Regions from separate parts of the Janthinobacterium sp. 1_2014MBL_MicDiv genome, predicted to be linked through region 1. Evidence: predicted binding sites of a transcription regulator. Region 1 holds the regulator's gene; each other region holds the start of a gene.

Region 1 (4,190 bases):
CAGCGCCCGAGGATACGCCGCGTTCCCAGCTGAACCTGAACCTGGCGACGACGGAAGCATAATCGTCCAGCCCGGCCTGCGCCGGGCTTTTTTTTGTCTGACTTTTTCACTGCCTTGCGCACCACCCGACCATGAGCGACAACAAGACTTACGGCTTTACCACCACCATCCTGCATAACGACCGTCGCAAGGGCATCGAGCACGGTTCGCTGCACAAGCCCGTGCACACGTCCGTCGCGTTCGGCTACGGCGATGCGCGCCAGCTCGCTTCCGTGTTCCAGGGCAAGGAGCCCGGCTTCCGCTACGGCCGCCAGGGCAATCCGACCGTTTCCGCGCTGGAAGACAAGGTCAACAAGATGGAGGACGGCGTGGCCACGCTGTGCTTCGCCACCGGCATGGGCGCCATCGGCGCCGTCGTGCAGGCGCTGCTGCGCGCGGGCGACCACGTCGTGTCGTCGGCCTTTCTATTCGGTAACACCAACAGCCTGTGGCAGACGGTGACGGGGCAGGGCATGGCCGTGTCGTTCGTCGACGCCACCGATGTGGCCAACGTGGCGGCCGCCATCACGCCGGCCACGCGCATCGTGTTTGTCGAAACCATCGCCAATCCGCGCACGCAGATCGCCGACCTGGCGAAGATCGGCGAGTTGTGCCGCGAAAAAGGCATCCTGTATATCGTCGACAACACCATGACGACGCCGTATTTGTTCCGCCCGAAAGCCGTGGGCGCCGGCCTGGCGGTCAATGCGCTGACCAAGTCCATCGGCGGCCACGGCAATGCACTGGGCGGCAGCTTGACGGACACGGGCGTGTTCGACTGGACGCAATATCCGAACATCCTTGACAATTATAAAAAGGCGGCGCCGGCCCAGTGGGGCATCGCGCAAATCCGCGCCAAGGCCTTGCGCGACTTCGGCGCCTCGCTGGGACCGGAAGCGGCGCACCATATCGCCGTCGGCGCGGAAACCATGGCCCTGCGCATGGACCGTACCTGCTCCAACGCCCTGGCGCTGGCGACCATGCTGCAGGCGGATCCACGCGTGGCTGCCGTGCATTATCCGGGCTTGGCCTCGCATCCGCAGCACGCGCTGGCAACGGACTTGTTCCGCAGCTATGGCTCCCTGTTCAGCTTTGAGTTGAAAGACGGCATCGACTGCTTCGATTTCCTCAATCGCCTGAACCTGGCTATCCCGGCCAGCAACCTCGGTGACACGCGCACCCTCGTCATTCCCGTTGCCCACACGATCTTTTACGAGATGGGCGCCGAGCGCCGCGCCAGCATGGGCATCGCCGAATCGCTGATCCGCGTCTCCGTCGGCATCGAGGACGAGGCGGACCTGCTCGAGGATTTCCGTAATGCGCTGGAGGCATAAAACGCCCGGGCGATAAAAAAGGGCCGCAACAGCATGACTGTTGCGGCCCTTTTTGCGTTTTACGTGCGACAGCTGCCAGGAAAAATCAATGCCAGCTGCGCATCAAGCCAACTGCCAGCCCTTCCAGGGCGAATTCGTCTTCCGGCGACACGGTAATGACCTTGAAATCGGGGTTTTCCGGCAGCAGTTCGATGACGGAGCCCGTCTTCTTGTAGCGCTTGACGGTGACTTCGTCGCCGATGCGGGCGACGACGATCTGGCCATTCTTGGCGCTGTCGACCTTCTTGACTGCCAACAAGTCGCCATCCATGATGCCGGCGTCGCGCATGGACCAGCCGCGCACCTTCAGCAGGAAGTCGGGCTTGGCCGAGAACAGGGCCGGGTCGACGTTGTAGCTCGCTTCCAGGTTTTCCTGCGCCAGGATGGGCGAACCGGCCGCCACGCGGCCGATCAGCGGTAGCGACATCAGCAGCGCTGCCGGCACCTTCGATGGCAGCGTTTCGGCCGCCGCGCCGATCAGGCGGATGCCGCGCGACGTGCCTGGCGAAATCTCGATCGCGCCCTTGCGGGCCAGGGCCTGCAAATGCTCTTCGGCCGCATTGGCCGATTTAAAACCCAATTCATTGGCAATCTCGGCGCGGGTGGGAGGAAAGCCCGTATTTTCAATCGCGTCCTTGATCAGGTTCAGGATTTGTTCTTGTCGTGCTGTCAGCTTGATCATGAGCGGTGGGTGCATACTAAAATGCTGTCTATATGAACAGTCTGTATTTTTGTACAGTATCGCCGACTATGCAAGCCCAATTTCACCATTTCGCAAAATAATTCACCGATCGGCTTGTTCCTGGCGCGATCACTTCAATTTATTGCCAATTTGCAATTTTCTCTGCTAGTATGCGCATGATATTTTTTTGGCAATGTGGCATCCGGGCCATGTGTGCCTCTCTTCATCCGTAAAACTATAAAAGGATTCCATGATCGACCGATGTGGTAAGCGTTTCACCTTGCTGGCTGGCTTGCTGGGCATCTTGTTTGCCGGGAATGCGTGCGCCTTTACCCTGGGCACGCATGTCTGGGTGGGGCAGCAGGTCATCAACGATCTGGCGGACGATGGCAAGATCACTATTGTATTGCAGGGAAAGCCCGTCACCCTCGAAGTGCCCGCGCATGTGCGCAGCGCCATCCTGGCGAACCAGACGGAGTTCTTGCTGGGGAATATAGGTCCCGACTCGGCGCCGGATATTCTCGTCGGGCAAACCATCGTCCATCCCGGCATCGAAGACGGCTGGAAGACCAACGACTGGCTGCGTTTCCTGCTCAACAGCGCCAGGGGTAACGCCGCGGGCACGGCATACGCCTATGGCTACCTGGGGCATGCCTCGGCCGACATGTTCGCCCATACGTATGTCAATCAGTATGCGGGAGACATCTTTGACCTGGCCGATGAAACGCTGGTGGAGCAGCGGCATATTGCGCTCGAGGGCTTTATCGGGAGGCTGACGCCGCCGTTGCGCGACCACACGGGCAGGCAGCTTGGCGCCGTGCGCGCCTTGATCAAGCCCAGCGATGCATTCGGCACGTTTGTGCGCGACACGCTGGTGCTCAACGATACGGTGCAGGAGCAATACAGCCGCGGCAAGTATGGACGGCATTTGGCGGCCTACCATGCCTACCGCAAATCCATCGACGCGATGGTGGCCAATCCTGCGTGGAACCAGCTCGACGTCGCGGTCGTGCGGCTGTTTGCGTCGAACTGGGGCGTGGCGCTGTCGTCGAACGACGCGCAAAAGATCATCGACAAGGCCAATGTCATCATCCCCAAGGTGCAGGCGGGCGAGGACCGCATCCAGTCCCTGGCAAACGATCTGGTTAATGCCACGCAGCATCTTGACGATGCCTTGTTCAGCGGCGTGAAGACGGCCACGCAGACGGTATTCAGTGTCGAGCAGGAGATACTCCAGCTGCACCTGCAGATTTCCAGCAAGGAAAGCGAGTTGCGCCGCAAGGCAAGTTGCCCGAAAAAATGGCAGGATCCGTTCGGCTATCATGCATGTCAAAAGGCAAACGATGTAATCGACTCCATCAATGGCTCGGTCAATGCGGCCCTGGGCTCGCTCAATGGCAAGCTGGCGGCCAAGCGGCAGCAGCTGTTGCAGGCCAGCATCGCCGTGCGCGATGCTGCGGTGGCATCGCAAAAGCTGGTGCAGATCGTCAGCAATGCCGCCATTGATTTCAGCCAGCGCATGGGGCAGAACACGTCGCCGATCAAGGGGCCGCTGATGGGCTGGCGCAATGATGTCGATGTTGCCATGCGCGAATATGTGAAGGCGACGAGCCAGTCATTGCTCAATTCCACGGACCGGGCGGCCAGCGCGACCGAGCCGTTGTCGCGCTGGTTCGATTGCTATCACATGAGTATTCTCGGTGTGGCGCAGGAGCTGTCCGGGTGCGAGCTGCGCGACGGCGCCAGGAATGTGGTCTGGGCGGTGGACCGGGCGCTCAAGCTGGCCGAGGACCTGGCGTTTGCCGGGGACCTGCTCGGCTTGCCGACGCCTTCCGAGATCCGCGCCTGGCGCGACGAGCAGATTGCCAGCGCCAAGGACCGCCTGATGGCGGAAATCTTCGACCGCCTGCTGCCGCGCGAATTGCAGGATATCCTGGCGCTGTTCAGCAAGGACATGGACGATGCCGCCCTGAACGACTATTTCAGCCGCCCCGAGCGCCATAATGACAAGAATCTGCTGATGATTCCCGACCTTGCCGCGCGCGTGCGCGCCGAGATGCGCGTGACGGATGGCGCCTTCGATCCGCAGCGATATG
Region 2 (4,190 bases), 780 kb from region 1:
TGGAGTTGACGGCGCCGCACGATGCCGCCGTCGTCACCGCCGCGAACAGGGTCGAGGAGCTGATGCCGAAGCGCGTTTCCTTGCCTTCCATATTGCCGCCCGATTGCAGGCTGCTGGCCTGCTGGTCCACGCCCAGCGCCTGCAGGGCGGGATTGGCTTGCTGCTCGGCGCTCATCACGCCGGCCGTCATGACGACGAAGATAACGGTCATGGCGGCCAGCACGGCCCAGCCCTGGCGCATGTCGCCCACCATGCGGCCGAAGGTGAAGCACAGGCCGGCGGGAATCAGGAAGATGGCCAGCATCTGCAGGAAGTTCGACAGCACGGTGGGGTTTTCATACGGATGCGAGGAATTGGCATTGAAGAAGCCGCCGCCATTCGTGCCCAGCAGCTTGATCGACTCCTGCGACGCGACGGGGCCCATGGCGATCGTTTGCGTTTTTGCCACTTGCGCTTCCATCACGGGCTTGCCGGCCGCATCCAGCACGGGCTGGCCGTCGGCCGCCATTTTCGGCGTCTCATACGCCACCTGGTCGAGCAGGGTCACTTCCTTGTACGGGGAAAAATTCTGGATCATGCCTTCGCCCATGAAGACGACGGACAGGGCCAAGGAGAGCGGCAGCAGGATGTACAGGGTCGAGCGCACCAGGTCGACCCAGAAATTGCCGATCGACTTGCCCGAGCGCGAGGCGAAGCCGCGCACCAGCGCAAAGATCACGGCGATGCCCGTGGCGGCCGAGAAAAAGTTCTGGCAGGCCAGGCCCAGCATCTGGGTCAGGTAGCTCATGGTCTGTTCGCCGCCGTAGCCCTGCCAGTTGGTATTGGCGACAAAGCTGACGGTGGTATTGAACGAGGAATCCGGGCTGACGGCGCCCAGTCCCTGGGGGTTCAGCGGTAAAAAGCCCTGCAGGCGCTGCAGGCCATACACAAACACGGCGCCCACGGTATTGAAGACGATCAGGGCGATGGCATAGCTTTTCCAGCCCATGGCCTTGTCGGCGGGCAGGCCGGACCAGCGGTACAGCAGGTTTTCCAGCTTTTGCAGCCAGCCCAGGCCGCGCAGCGGCGCGTCGCCGGCCACCCTGGCCATGTACGATCCCAGCGGATAGGCGGCCGCCAGCAGCACGACGAGGAAAGCGAGCAGTAATAGTGTTGATTGGGTCGTCATCACAGTTCCTCCGCCTTCAGCAGCGCCACCAGCAGGTACACGAGCAAGCCGGCCGACACGAAGGCGCCCAGCACATAGAACGCGTTCATTTCACGCTCCCTAATTTGTCGCAGGCGACGGCAAAGCCGGCCACCACGACGAAAAACACGGCAATCAAGCCGAGATACACGATATCCATTCCCACCCTCATTCAGGTTTGTTTTGATAGTGAGCAGATTAGCCAAATGGGTCTAAAAAATTCGTAAAGACTGGGCGGGCAGCTGTAAACAAGATGTAAAAACGGGGGCTTTACCGCATAAAATCCGCCACAATTGGCGCAAAACCACGGCTGTGGCGCACTCTTGTTGCCTTGGAGTAGCGCTATTGCTCGCCGATCAAGATAGAATGCGCGAGCGTCCGCACAAGGACGCCTAGCCTGCCGCACTGCCCTCCCCCAGTGACGCTGGATGGGATATACTGTATATTCATACAGTTATCGCCGCCGCTGTCACTGCGCCGCGCAGTGCCCCGGCCTGGCGTTCCAACCACTGTCTTTACTTAGCTTGAACACGTATGGCCACTAAAAAACCAGCATCCGACTACAGCGAATCATCCATCCGTGTCCTGAAAGGACTGGAACCCGTCAAGCAGCGCCCGGGGATGTACACCCGCACTGAAAATCCGCTGCACATCATTCAGGAAGTGATCGACAATGCCTCCGACGAGGCGCTGGGCGGTCACTGCACGCATATCGCCGTCACGCAAAACACCGATGGCAGCATCACCGTCGAAGACAATGGCCGCGGCATTCCCGTCGGCCTGCATCCGGAAGAAGGCGTGCCGACGGTGGAAATCGTGTTTACGCGACTGCACGCGGGCGGCAAGTTCGACAAGGGCTCGGGCGGCGCCTACGCGTTTTCGGGCGGCCTGCACGGCGTCGGCGTATCCGTCACCAATGCGCTGTCGACGCGCCTGGAAATCACCGTCTGGCGCAAGGAAAGCGACGGCAACGGCCTGCATCACATGGTGTTTGCCAACGGCGACGTGATCGAGCCATTGAATTCGCGTCCCGCCCCGCGCGACGGCAAGAAGTCGGGCACGCGCGTGACGGCCTGGCCCGATGCAAAGTATTTTGACTCGCCCAACATCTCGCAAACCGAGCTGCAACGCCTGCTGCGCTCGAAAGCCGTGCTGCTGCCGGGCGTAACGGTCACGCTGACCAACGCCAAAACTGGCGACACGCAAACCTGGCTGTACGCGGAAGGCTTGCGCGGCTACCTGACCGAATCGCTGGCGCAGGTGTCGAATGGCGAAACGCTGATCCCCCTGTTCGAGGGCGCGCAATACGCGGGCCCGGACTCGGAAGGCTTTGCCGAAGGCGAAGGCGCGGCCTGGGTCGTGGCGTGGACGGAAGAAGGTGCCATCGTGCGCGAGTCGTATGTCAACCTGATTCCCACCTCGAATGGCGGCACGCACGAATCGGGCTTGCGCGACGGCCTGTTCGGCGCCGTGAAGAACTTCGTCGAGATGCATTCGCTGCTGCCGAAAGGCGTGAAGCTGCTGCCCGAAGACGTATTCGCGCGCGCTTCCTTCGTGCTGTCGGCGAAGGTGCTGGACCCGCAATTCCAGGGCCAGATCAAGGAACGCCTGAACTCGCGCGACGCCGTGCGCCTCGTCTCGACCTTCACCAAGCCGCCGCTGGAACTGTGGCTGAACCAGCACGTCGACTACGGCAAGAAGCTGGCGGAATTGGTGATCAAGCAGGCACAGTCGCGCCAGCGCTCGCTGCAAAAAGTGGAAAAGAAAAAATCCTCGGGCGTGGCCGTATTGCCGGGCAAGCTGACCGACTGCGAATCGTCGGACATCACGCGCAATGAACTGTTCCTCGTCGAGGGCGACTCGGCGGGCGGTTCGGCCAAGATGGGCCGCGACAAGGAATTCCAGGCCATCCTGCCCCTGCGCGGCAAGGTGCTGAACTCGTGGGAGACGGACCGCGACCGCCTGTTCGCCAACAACGAGATCCACGACATCGCAGTCGCCATCGGCGTCGACCCGCACACCGTGGGCGATTCCCCGGACCTGTCCGGTCTGCGCTACGGCAAGATCTGCATCCTCTCCGACGCGGACGTGGACGGCTCGCACATCCAGGTATTGCTGCTGACCCTGTTCTTCAAGCACTTCCCCGCCCTGATCAACAAGGGCCATATCTGCATCGCCCGTCCGCCGCTGTACCGCGTGGACGCACCCGCGCGCGGCAAGAAGCCGATCCAGAAAATCTACGCGCTCGACGATGGCGAACTGCTCGCCATCGAGGACAAGCTGCGCAAGGAAGGCGTGAAACAGGGCGCCTGGTCGATCTCGCGCTTCAAGGGCCTGGGCGAGATGAACGCCGAGCAGCTGTGGGAAACGACGATGAACCCGGACACGCGCCGCCTGCTGCCCGTGACCCTGGGCGAAATCGACCACATGGCCTCGGCCGCCCGCTTCAACATGCTGATGGGCAAAGGCGAGGCGGCAGGCCGCCGCGCCTGGATCGAGGAACACGGCAATGAGGCGGAGGCGGATATCTAAATGATCATCGGCATCGACCTCGGCACCACCAACAGCCTGGTCGCCATCTGGCGCGACGGCAAGGCATCCATCATTCCGAATGCGCTGGGCGACCACCTGACGCCGTCGTGCGTCAGCATCGACGACGATGGTACCGTGCTGGTGGGGCGCGCCGCGCGCGAGCGCCTGCAGACGCACCCGCAGCTGACGGCGGCCGTCTTCAAGCGCTACATGGGCAGCGAAAAGAAGATCACCCTCGGCACGCAGCACTTCCGTCCGGAAGAGCTGTCGTCGATGGTGCTGCGCGCGCTGAAGGAAGATGCCGAGGCATTCCTCGGCCACAAGGTCGAGGAAGCCATCATCACCGTGCCCGCGTATTTCAGCGATGCGCAGCGCAAGGCCACGCGCATCGCAGGCCAGCTGGCAGGCCTGCGCGTGGAGCGGCTGCTGAATGAACCGACGGCCGCCGCGCTGGCCTACGGCATCCGCGACA
Region 3 (4,190 bases), 2.0 Mb from region 1:
ATCGACATCAGCCGCCGCTTCGGCGAGGAACGGCGCTTCGGCATCCGCTTCAATGGCTTGCACCGCCAGGGCAAGACGCCGCTCGACCACCAGACCTCACGCGCAGAAGTGGCGGCCGTCGCCCTCGACTACCAGGGCCAGCGCCTGCGCGCCTCGTTCGACCTGATCGAGCAATACCAGTGGATCGACGCGCCCACGCGCCCCTTCCTCGTCGCCGCGCGCCTGCCCGTGCCAGAGGCGCCCGATGGCCGGCGCAACATCGCCCAGTCCTGGGGCTGGTGGAAGTCCAACGACCTGGCCACCCTGGGCAAGATCGAATACGACCTAAACGACAGCGTCACGGTGTTTGCTGACGCGGGCGGCACGCGCTCCGACGTGTCGCGCTATTCGGACCAGACGCCGACCATCACCAGCGCGGCGGGCGACATGACGGTCACGCCCATGAACTGGAAATTCCGCGTACGCCGCGCCAGCGCCGACACGGGCCTGCGTGCGCGCTTTCGCACGGGCGGCATCGAGCATGCACTGGTCGTGATGGGCAATGTCTACCAGGACGAATTTGGCAGCGTGAGCAATTCCGGCAAACTTATTTCTTCGAACATCTACCATCCCGTGGCTGTGCCCGATCCCGGCATTGCCGCGCCGGCCCGCGCGCCGAAACTGTCCGCCTCCACGCTTTCCAGCCTGGCCGTGGCCGACACCCTGGACATGCTGGACCAGCGCGTACAGCTGACCCTGGGCGTTCGCCGCCAGCTGGTCGAATCGAAAAACTACCACGCCACCACAGGCGCGCTCACCGCCCACTACAAGCAGGGGGCATTGACGCCGCTGGCAGGCATCGTCGTCAAACCGCTGCGCAATGTATCGCTGTACGCGAACTATATCGAGGGCTTGAGCAAGGGCGATATCGCGCCGAACATCGCCGACAACGCGGGCCAGGTTTTCGCGCCCTACAAGAGCAAGCAATATGAAGTAGGCACCAAGGCCGACCTTGGCGTGGTGTTGGCGACCCTCGCCGTGTTCCAGGTCAGCAAACCCAGCGGCCAGCTGTATGGCAAGGTGTACAGCATGGACAGCGAACAGCGTAACCGCGGCCTGGAACTGAACCTGTCCGGTGCCGCCAGCAAGACCGTGCGCCTGCTGGCCGGCATCACCTTGCTCGACGGGCGCCTGGTGAAGACCAACAACGCCGCCACCATGGGCAAACGCCCCGTCGGCGTGCCCACGTCCATGGCCAACCTGGGCGGCGAGTGGGATTTGCCATACTGGCCTGGCCTGACGGCCACGGGCGCCATCAGCTACACCAGCAAACAATTTGTCGACCAGGCGAACTTGCAATCGGTGCCATCCTGGACCAAGGTGGACCTGGGCCTACGCTACCGCACAGCCATCGCTGGCAAGGCGACGATCTTGCGCGGCGGCGTGATGAACGTGCTCGACCGTCATTACTGGGCCGGCGTGGCCTCGTACGGCACCATTTCGCAGTCGGCGCCACGCACGCTGCAACTGTCGGCCGCCGTGGATTTTTAAGGCACGGCGCGGCCAAGCATCGCTCGGCATGGAACGCGTCGCGCCGGAACTCCAGCGGGCACCCTCCTCTTGGCTATATTGTGCAGCGACATTTTCGGCGACATGATCACACACCGTGGCGGCAATCTCATGGGGCTGGACACATTCGACCTCGCCAGCCGCTACGGCACGCCCGCCCATCCAGCTCACCAAGCGCTTCGTACGAGCCGCGGAGGATCGGCGCTGTGTAACCTGGCCATGCCGAGTTGCTCAACAATACTAGTTTCGTCCCACCATCCGAACTCTACAATTTTGACAACGCAAGAAATTCATGGACCTTGCAGTTTTTGACGTCCTCAGCATATACTGTGTTTATATACAGTAGTTTTGAGAATAATCAACAACCTCTCGCCAGACGCCATGCTTTCACCTTCCCTTCAACGTACCAGCTCTGCCACACTGGCCAATAGCGCCCTATTGCGTGACGTCTGGCGGGCAAGTGAACTGAGCCGAGGCACAACCAGTACGGTTACTACCGGTCACAGCATCTTGGATGGTGAGCTTCCTGGCAACGGTTGGCCGCTATCGACCTTCACGGAGTTACTAGTTCAGCAAGCGGGTATCGGGGAAATGCACTTGTTGCGGCCAGTGCTGGCACAACTGTCGCAACATCGCCGGATCGCCCTGGTGCAGCCGCCGTACTTGCCCAACTCCGCCGCCTGCAAATTCATGGACCTGAGCTGCCCGAACCTGCTCTGGATACGCGCCCCCAGCACCGCCGATGCTCTCTGGTCCACCGAGCAGATCCTGCGCAACGGCAGTTGCGGTGCGGTGCTGTTATGGCAAAGCAATATGCGCGACGAAGCACTGCGGCGCCTCAATCTGGCGGCGCAGACAACCGAAACGTTCTTCTGGCTGGTCCGGCCGATGAGCGCAGCGGCCGATGCCTCACCGGCGCCATTGCGCCTGGCGTTACGCCCCGCCGCCGGTGGCATTTCCACTCACATCATTAAACGGCGTGGCCCACATCATGAGGCGCCACTCTTTATCCCGTTGGCTGACATGCCGGCACGTCAACGATTTTTGGACGATCAAAATGCGGTTCTGGTTCAGCGTACACCTCCCACTGTTGCCTCTCGAATGCCTCAGGCCGCGCTGGTGTGAACCGGGGCCGTATGCGGTGATCGAGAAGGGCCGCATACTCACGGTCTCGCAACAAGCCTATGCCGAAGGGGTACGTGTCGGCATGCGCCCTGGCGGCGTGGCGGCCGTCTCACCGGATACCGTCATCCTGGAACGCAATCTTGAGCGTGAATTGATCACCAGCAATGCCATCGCACTCGCCCTCCTCCAGTTCACCCCGGAAGTGGCGCATGCGGGCGACTTCTGCCTGCTGCTGGACGTGACCGCCAGCTTGCGCCTATTTAACGGGCGAACCGCCATCAGCCGGCGTATTCGCGCTGCCCTGCAAGCGCTTGGGGTGACGGCGCAGCTCGGCACGGCACCAACGGCCATGGGGGCCTGGCTGCTGTCGCGCTGGCAACCGGCCAAACGCCAGATCATTCTGCGGCGCACGGTGCACATGCGTTCACTGGAGCGCCAGCTCGACCGCATGCCCTGCGCCTATCTGCCCAGCACGGCGAACCACCTGGAATGGCTAACAGACATTGGTGCAGATCATCTGGCGGCGCTACGGCGCCTGCCCCGCCCCGGCATCCAGCGCAGGATGAACAAGCAGGTGCTCGATGAGCTCGACCGCGCCTATGGGCTCGCTCCTGAACTGTTTGGATGGATCGCCATCCCCGAGACCTTCTCGGCCCACATCGAAACCTTTGACCGGATCGACCACGCCGATGCCCTGCTGGACGGCGCGACTGGCCTGCTACAACAATTTGTCGGCTGGCTGGTCGCACGCCAGCAGGCTGTGAGCGTTTTTGTTCTGCTGCTAGAGCACGAACGCGGCAAGACTGCGATCCCGCCTACGCCAATCGAGATCGGATTGGCGGAGCCGACCTGGCGCGAGGCGCACCTGATACGGTTGCTGAAAGAACGCCTGGCGCGCACGGAACTGGTTGCCCCGGTCATCGCCCTGCGCCTGGAAGCGCGCCTGCTCACCGCGATGGCGCCGCCGACACAAGACCTGTTTCCCGAGCCTGGCGGCAATCCCGCCGACTACAAGCGCCTGCTGGAATTACTCAGTGCCCGTCTTGGCAGTGACAACGTCCTCTCCCCTGTCGAGCATCACGACCATCGGCCGGAGGAAAGCAATGCCTGGGCTGCCGCCACAGGGAAACACAAGGCGGCCAACACCAAGGATGAGGCTTTTGAGCGCCCGTTCTGGCTGCTACCTAAACCTATCCCGCTGCTGCTGCGCGGCGAGCGTCCCTTCTATGGTTCCCCCCTCAAAATGATCAAGGGGCCGGAACGCATTGAGGCCGGCTGGTGGAACGATCAAATCGCAGCCCGCGACTATTACATCGCTCAAGGAAGCGATGCAACCTGCTACTGGATTTACCTGGAGCGTGTCGTGGACGGCCGCTGGTACCTGCACGGGATGTTCGGCTGATCATGGATCAGCCGCCAGTTTCCACGCTGCCAGACTATGCCGAGCTGCAGTGCATGAGCCATTACTCCTTTCTGCACGGCGCCTCTCCGCCCGACCAGCTGGTGGCACGCGCGGC

Evidence for each region. The regulator LexA, encoded in region 1, represses DNA repair genes until DNA is damaged. The targets are predictions, from matches to a motif close to ACTGTATNNNNATACAGT.
Region 2: the regulator LexA is predicted to act here: its motif matches at 1,624-1,641, upstream of YQ44_RS02195 (DNA topoisomerase IV subunit B).
Region 3: the regulator LexA is predicted to act here: its motif matches at 1,875-1,892, upstream of imuA (translesion DNA synthesis-associated protein ImuA).

The regions. Positions count from the first base shown of each region.
Region 1 covers NZ_CP011319.1:1,286,087-1,290,276, forward strand. Annotated here, with positions in the region: gene purF (amidophosphoribosyltransferase) at 1-62, shown strand, start outside; gene YQ44_RS05650 (cystathionine gamma-synthase family protein) at 132-1,373, shown strand; gene lexA (transcriptional repressor LexA) at 1,459-2,094, opposite strand; gene YQ44_RS05660 (zinc dependent phospholipase C family protein) at 2,345-4,190, shown strand, end outside.
Region 2 covers NZ_CP011319.1:505,340-509,529, reverse strand. Annotated here, with positions in the region: gene kdpA (potassium-transporting ATPase subunit KdpA) at 1-1,168, opposite strand, end outside; gene kdpF (K(+)-transporting ATPase subunit F) at 1,168-1,257, opposite strand; gene YQ44_RS02195 (DNA topoisomerase IV subunit B) at 1,721-3,718, shown strand; gene YQ44_RS02190 (molecular chaperone HscC) at 3,719-4,190, shown strand, end outside.
Region 3 covers NZ_CP011319.1:3,297,288-3,301,477, forward strand. Annotated here, with positions in the region: gene YQ44_RS14270 (TonB-dependent receptor) at 1-1,530, shown strand, start outside; gene imuA (translesion DNA synthesis-associated protein ImuA) at 1,930-2,673, shown strand; gene YQ44_RS14280 (Y-family DNA polymerase) at 2,690-4,075, shown strand; gene YQ44_RS14285 (error-prone DNA polymerase) at 4,078-4,190, shown strand, end outside.